Regions from separate parts of the Streptomyces sp. NPDC031479 genome, predicted to be linked through region 2. Evidence: riboswitches for the same ligand, from Rfam matches in the RefSeq annotation. Region 2 holds a riboswitch; the other holds the start of a gene.
What was found. A riboswitch is a leader RNA that binds a small molecule or an ion and turns the genes downstream of it on or off. The one in region 2 is predicted to bind glycine.
Positions count from the first base shown of each region.

Region 1 (3,400 bases), on a different contig from region 2:
GCCGGTGGCGGGTCCGTCGAGCGGGGTCCGGCCGGCGCGGCACAGCTGGGCGACGGCGGCGGGGGGCAGCGGCACCCCGACGGCGCCCTCGGGGTTCACGGCGATGCCGAGCTGCGGGGGCAGGCCGCGGGCGAACTCGACGGCGGGGGCGATCGCGAAGTCCATGGCGGGGCCGGCGCCGTGACGGAACTGGGCCTCCGAGCTGTAGACGGGGACGTACGCCTCCCCGCCGATCAGCATCGTCGGGAGGTCGAGGGCTGCGTGGTCGGGACTGCCGCCGTGGGGCAGGGGCACCCAGAGCCGGCTGCGGCCGAGGGCATCCAGGATCTGCGGTCCGGCGTCCGGCCGGCCGAGCGCCGCCCCGAGGACCTGTTCCAACTCGTTCGCCGGCCAGCCGCTGCCCTGCATGTACCCCTGCCTCCGTACGGTTCCGCCCCGATGTCGCCCCGAGGCTACCGCCCCACCCCGACCGCCCTTCGCGCGTCCCCACCCCCCGCTCACCGCCCTCAGAAGAACGAGATCCGCGTCACCGCCGCCGCCGCGCGGCGGTCCAGGATGACCGCGGAGTCGCATCCCGCCGGCAGGCGCCCGGCCTCGGCGTCCCGCAGCAGCCGCCCCACCGCACCCCGGTGCCGCGCGAAGGCGTACGCCGAGACCCGGCGCCCCCGCGCCGCCTGCCCGGAGCGGGCCTCCTCGGCCGTGGTGTCCAGCAGGAGCAGGTGCAGCGCCCGGCCCCGCCGCCGGGCGGCGGCGGCGAGCATCCCCCGTACCCACATCTGGGTGCCGCAGTCGTGGACCACGACGGAGTCCCCAGTGCGCAGCCGCCGCCACAGCCCCCAGTAGTGCGCGGCCCGTACCAGCGGCCGGTACGCGGCGTACGGCAGCGCCCCCGGCATCCGGCGCTCCCAGCGTTCGCGGACGTCCTGGGAGTCGATGCCGCCGTCCTCGGCGGCCCGCTTGATCAGGGTGCTCTTGCCGCCGCCGGGCAGGCCGGACACCACCACGATGTCCCCGGCGGGGAATCCGAGCCGCCGCGGCCCGGCCACCACCGCGCCGCGCAGGTCGCGGACCCGGCCGGCCGGCCGCGGCCGGGTACTGCGCCGGGCCGGGACCCCGTCCACCGCTCCCGTCGCCGCCAGCACTCCGAATCTCCGCACAGTGATCGTCTCCCCCCGAATCGGGTCGCCTGGACCCCGTGCCCACTGAGTGTAAAGAGACGGTAATCCGGTGGCCTCGGTTCCGGTCCGTCCCTTCTTCCAGGGCCCCACTGCCCGCTCCCGAGCGTCCCGTGCAATGATGTGCGCCATCTGGACACCAACTGCATACCGGCCGCTTGAATCCGCGCGGGAGAGTCCCGGCACGCCGTGAGGCCGTGCCCGGGCGCCGAAGGAGCAAGTACCTCCCTTGAATCTCTCAGGCCCCGTACCGCGTGGATGAGGCAGATCTGAAAAGCGAGCGACGACGTGTCCGTCCCCCGACGGCCGCCGCGCGCTCCACCCAAGGTGCAAGCCAGGGCGTCCCGCCGTGTCGCGGGAACTCTCGGCGAACCTCTCAGGTTCCGATGACAGATGGGGAGGATCGTCCTCGTCATGTCATGCCCTGGGACCCGGGAGCCACACCCATGAGCACTGCCCCCCGCCTGACCGCGCTCGACGCGCTGCACCGCTCGCTCGGTGCGACCATGACCGACTTCGCGGGCTGGGACATGCCGCTGCGCTACGCGAGTGAGCGCGACGAGCACAACGCCGTGCGCACCAAGGCCGGCCTGTTCGACCTGTCCCACATGGGCGAGATCACGCTGACCGGCCCCGAGGCCGTCAAGGTCCTGGACTACGCGCTGGTGGGCAACATCTCCACCGTCGGCGTCGGCCGCGCCCGCTACACGCACATCTGCCAGGAGGACGGCGGCATCCTGGACGACCTGATCGTCTACCGCCTGGGCGAGACCGAGTTCATGGTCGTCGCCAACGCCTCCAACGCCCAGGTCGTCCTGGACGCCCTCACCGAGCGCGCCGCCGGCTTCGACGCCGAGGTCCGCGACGACCGCGACGCCTACGCGCTGATCGCCGTCCAGGGTCCGGAGTCCCCCGGCATCCTCAAGTCGCTGACCGACGCCGACCTGGACGGCCTGAAGTACTACGCGGGCCTGCCGGGCACCGTCGCGGGCGTGCCCGCGCTGATCGCGCGTACGGGCTACACGGGCGAGGACGGCTTCGAGCTGTTCGTCTCCCCGGAGCACGCCGTGGAGCTGTGGCAGGCGCTGACCGAGGCGGGCGAGGGCGTCGGCCTGGTGCCGGCCGGGCTGTCCTGCCGCGACACGCTGCGCCTGGAGGCGGGCATGCCGCTGTACGGGCACGAGCTGACCACCTCCCTCACCCCCTTCGACGCGGGGCTGGGCCGGGTCGTGAAGTTCGAGAAGGAGGGTGACTTCGTCGGCCGCGCCGCGCTGGAGGCCGCCGCCGAGCGCGCCGCCACCAACCCGCCGCGCAAGCTGGTCGGCCTGATCGCCGAGGGCCGCCGCGTCCCGCGCGCCGGATTCCCGGTCGTCGCCGACGGACAGGTCGTCGGCGAGGTCACCTCCGGCGCCCCGTCCCCGACGCTGGGCAAGCCGATCGCGATGGCCTACGTCGACGCGGCGCACGCCGCGCCCGGCACCTCCGGCGTAGGCGTGGACATTCGCGGTACGCATGAGGCGTACGAGGTCGTGGCTCTGCCGTTCTACAAGCGGCAGAAGTAGTCAGCACCGCCGTACGGCCGGCCGTACGGCGGTGTTCCGGCGCCCCGGCGCCCGTCTCGGTCCGCGAGACCACTGTTCACATCCACTCCCCCGCATCCAGGAGAATCAGGTCATGAGCAACCCCCAGCAGCTGCGTTACACCAAGGAGCACGAGTGGCTGTCGGACGCCGTGGACGGCGTCGCGACGGTCGGCATCACGGAGTTCGCGGCCAACGCGCTCGGTGACGTCGTCTACGCCCAGCTCCCCGCGGTCGGCGACACCGTGACCGAGGGCGAGACCTGTGGCGAGCTGGAGTCGACCAAGTCGGTCAGCGACCTGTACTCCCCCGTCTCCGGTGAGATCGTCGAGTTCAACCAGGACGTCGTGGACGACCCGGCCCTGGTGAACACCGCTCCGTTCGAGGGTGGCTGGCTGTTCAAGGTGCGCCTCTCGGAGGAGCCGAAGGACGTGCTCTCCGCCGACGAGTACGCCGCGCTCACCCACTCCGACAACTGACACCCCAGGGGATCCTGATGTCCGTTCTGAACACCCCTCTCCACGAGCTCGACCCGGACGTCGCCGCCGCCGTCGACGCGGAGCTCGTGCGCCAGCAGTCGACCCTGGAAATGATCGCGTCGGAGAACTTCGCTCCGGTCGCCGTCATGGAGGCGCAGGGCTCGGTC
Region 1 is NZ_JBVIKC010000003.1:10,053-13,452, forward strand. It holds gene ACZ5D2_RS05010 (enhanced serine sensitivity protein SseB) at 1-408, opposite strand, end outside; gene ACZ5D2_RS05015 (AAA family ATPase) at 507-1,163, opposite strand; glycine riboswitch at 1,335-1,438, shown strand; gene gcvT (glycine cleavage system aminomethyltransferase GcvT) at 1,622-2,737, shown strand; gene gcvH (glycine cleavage system protein GcvH) at 2,850-3,233, shown strand; gene glyA (serine hydroxymethyltransferase) at 3,251-3,400, shown strand, end outside.
Region 1: another riboswitch for glycine. It lies ahead of gcvT (glycine cleavage system aminomethyltransferase GcvT); the one in region 2 lies ahead of gcvP (aminomethyl-transferring glycine dehydrogenase).

Region 2 (3,400 bases):
CCGGATGGTGGGGAAGGCGCACGGGGCCGGGCTGTACCGGATGGCGCTGGGGCTGGACGACCGGCCCGTGGTCGCCGAGCGGGACGCGAAGTCGGTCTCGGTGGAGGACACCTTCGACGTGGACCTGCACGACCGCGTCCGCATCCGCTTCGAGGTGCAGCGGCTCGCGGACCGGTGCGTGGGGCGCCTGCGGTCCTCCGGGCACTCGGGCCGGACCATCGTGCTGAAGGTGCGCCGCTACGACTTCTCCACGCTGACCCGTTCGGAGACCCTGCGCGGGCCGACCGACGACCCCTCGGTGGTCCGGGAGGCCGCGGCGCGGCTGCTGGAGGGCGTGGACACCACCGGAGGCGTGCGGCTGCTGGGGGTGGGGGTGACGGGGCTCGCGGACTACACGCAGGAGGACCTCTTCGCCCAGGTGCTCGGCGCCGGGGCGGAGGAGGGCGGTGCCGCCTCGGAGGGCGCCGCCTCGGAGGGCGTCGCGCCGGAGGAGGAAGAGGCGGGCGAGCCGGACGCGGCCGGCGGGACCGGTGCGGCCGGCGGGACCGGTGCGGCCGGTGGGGCCGTCGCGGAGGCGGGCGGGCCGGACGCGGCGGCCGCGCGGTACTGGCCGGCGGGGAGCGACGTACGGCACGCCCTGTACGGGCCCGGATGGGTCCAGGGCAGCGGGGTGGGGCGGGTGACCGTACGGTTCGAGCGGCCCGGATCGCCGCCCGGGCGGGTGCGCACCTTCCGGGTGGACGATCCCGAACTGGCGTCCTCCGATCCGCTGCCCCTCGTGGGGCGGGCGGAAGGGACGGCCACGACCTAGATCCGCTCCTCGGGCGGCGGGTGGTGGAAGTCGGTCGGCAGGGAGACGTCCAGGCCGTAGTGGTGGTAGAGCTGGAGCTCCTGCTCGGGGGACAGGTGGCGCCCGACACCGAAATCGGGTGCATCTCTGATCAAGGAACGCTCGAAGGGCACGCGCAGGGTGTCGTCCACCACTTCACTGGGCTCCAGGGGGACGAAGGCGTCCCGCCCGAAGAGGCCGGTCCGGACGGCGGCCCATTCGGGCACGCCAGTGGCGTCGTCGAGGTAGACCTCGTCCACGGTGCCGATCTTGGCGCCGTTGCGGTCGAACGCCTTGCGGCCGATCAGGCTGCGCGGATCGATGTCGGTCTGCACGGTCCCTCCGTACGGTCGCAGTGGTACAAGTCATTCGTAATGACTACGAAAGTGCATATTTGAAGAGGGGGCCACTCGGGGAGGGTCCAGATCCTCGCTGGTAGGCTGGGTGATGGCTGTTGACCCTGTGCGGGAGAGTCCTCCGAGTGAGTACGACGGAGGCGCCGAAGGAGCAAATCCTCCCCGGAATCTCTCAGGCATACGTACCGCACGTGGTGAGGCCACTCTGGAAAGCAGGGGCGGGTACCGGGCACGCAGTACCGGTTCCCCTCCTCACCGACGGTGAAAGCCGGACCTCAGGGGCGATCCCCGTGCGGCCCGGTGAAGCTCTCAGGTTGAGATGACAGAGGGGGAGGCCGTCCGGGTGCCCGCGCCGTGGTGCCCCTCGCAGGTCATACGACCAGGAGGCCTCCGTCATGACCGCCAACCGCATTCCGCTCTCTCAGCTGGAGCGAGGCATCCCCTTCGAGCAGCGTCACATCGGCCCGGATGCCGAGGCGCAGGCGAAGATGCTCGCCCAGGTGGGCTACGGCTCCCTGGACGAACTCACCGCCGCCGCGGTACCGGATGTGATCAAGACCGCCGAGGCGCTGAACCTGCCCGAGGCGCGCACCGAGGCCGAGGTGCTGGCCGAGCTCCGCTCGCTGGCCGACCGCAACCAGGTGCTGTCGTCGATGATCGGCCTCGGCTACTACGGCACCTTCACGCCCCCGGTGATCCTGCGCAACGTCATGGAGAACCCGGCCTGGTACACGGCGTACACCCCGTACCAGCCCGAGATCTCGCAGGGCCGCCTCGAAGCGCTGCTGAACTTCCAGACCGTCGTCGCCGACCTGACCGGCCTGCCGACCTCCGGTGCCTCCCTGCTCGACGAGGGCACCGCCGCCGCCGAGGCCATGTCCCTGGCCCGCCGCGTGGGCAAGGTCAAGGGCGGCGTCTTCCTGATCGACGCCGACGCGCTGCCGCAGACCATCGCCGTGATCGAGACGCGCGCCGAGCCCATCGGGGTCGAGGTCGTCGTCGCAGACCTGTCCGACGGCATCCCGGCCGAGATCGCCGAGCGCGGCGTCTTCGGCGTGCTGCTCCAGTACCCGGGTGCCTCCGGCGCCGTCCGCGCGATCAAGCCGGTCATCGACCAGGCGCACGGGCTCGGTGCCATCGTCACCGTCTCCGCCGACCTGCTCGCCCTGACCCTGCTCACCTCCCCGGGCGAGCTGGGCGCCGACATCGCCGTCGGCACCACCCAGCGCTTCGGCGTCCCGATGGGCTTCGGCGGCCCGCACGCCGGTTACATGGCCGTCCAGCAGCAGCACGCCCGCTCGCTGCCCGGCCGCCTCGTCGGCGTCTCCGTGGACGCGGACGGCAACAAGGCGTACCGCCTGGCCCTGCAGACCCGCGAGCAGCACATCCGCCGCGAGAAGGCCACCAGCAACATCTGTACCGCCCAGGTGCTGCTCGCGGTCATGGCCGGCATGTACGCCGTCTACCACGGCCCGGACGGCCTGCGCACGATCGCGCGCCGGACCCACCGCTACGCCGCGCTCCTCGCCGCGGGCCTGACGGCCGGCGGGGTCGAGCTGGTGCACGGCTCCTTCTTCGACACCGTCACCGCCCGGGTGCCCGGCAAGGCGGCCGAGGTCGTCGCCGCCGCCCGTCAGGGCGGGGTCAACCTCTTCCAGGTCGACGCCGACCACGTCTCCGTCTCGTGCGACGAGACCACCCTGCGCGCCGACCTCGACGCAGTCTGGGCCGCCTTCGGCGTCAGCGCGGACATCGAGGCCCTGGACGCCACCACCGCCGACACGCTGCCCGAGGGCCTGCTGCGCTCGGACGCGTACCTCGGCCACCCGGTCTTCCACCAGCACCGCTCCGAGACCGCGATGCTGCGCTACCTGCGCAAGCTCTCGGACAAGGACTACGCGCTGGACCGCGGCATGATCCCGCTGGGCTCCTGCACCATGAAGCTCAACGCGACCACCGAGATGGAGCCGGTGACCTGGCCCGAATTCGGTCAGCTGCACCCGTTCGCCCCGGCGGAGCAGGCGGAGGGCTACCTCACGCTCATCACCGAGCTGGAGGAACGTCTCTGTGAGGTCACCGGATACGACAAGGTCTCGATCCAGCCGAACGCGGGCTCCCAGGGCGAGCTCGCCGGCCTGCTGGCCGTGCGCGCCTACCACCGGTCCAACGGCGACGAGCAGCGCACGATCTGCCTGATCCCGTCCTCCGCGCACGG
Region 2 is NZ_JBVIKC010000027.1:91,185-94,584, reverse strand. It holds gene ACZ5D2_RS26520 (DNA polymerase IV) at 1-811, shown strand, start outside; gene ACZ5D2_RS26515 (PRC-barrel domain-containing protein) at 808-1,164, opposite strand; glycine riboswitch at 1,285-1,383, shown strand; gene gcvP (aminomethyl-transferring glycine dehydrogenase) at 1,581-3,400, shown strand, end outside.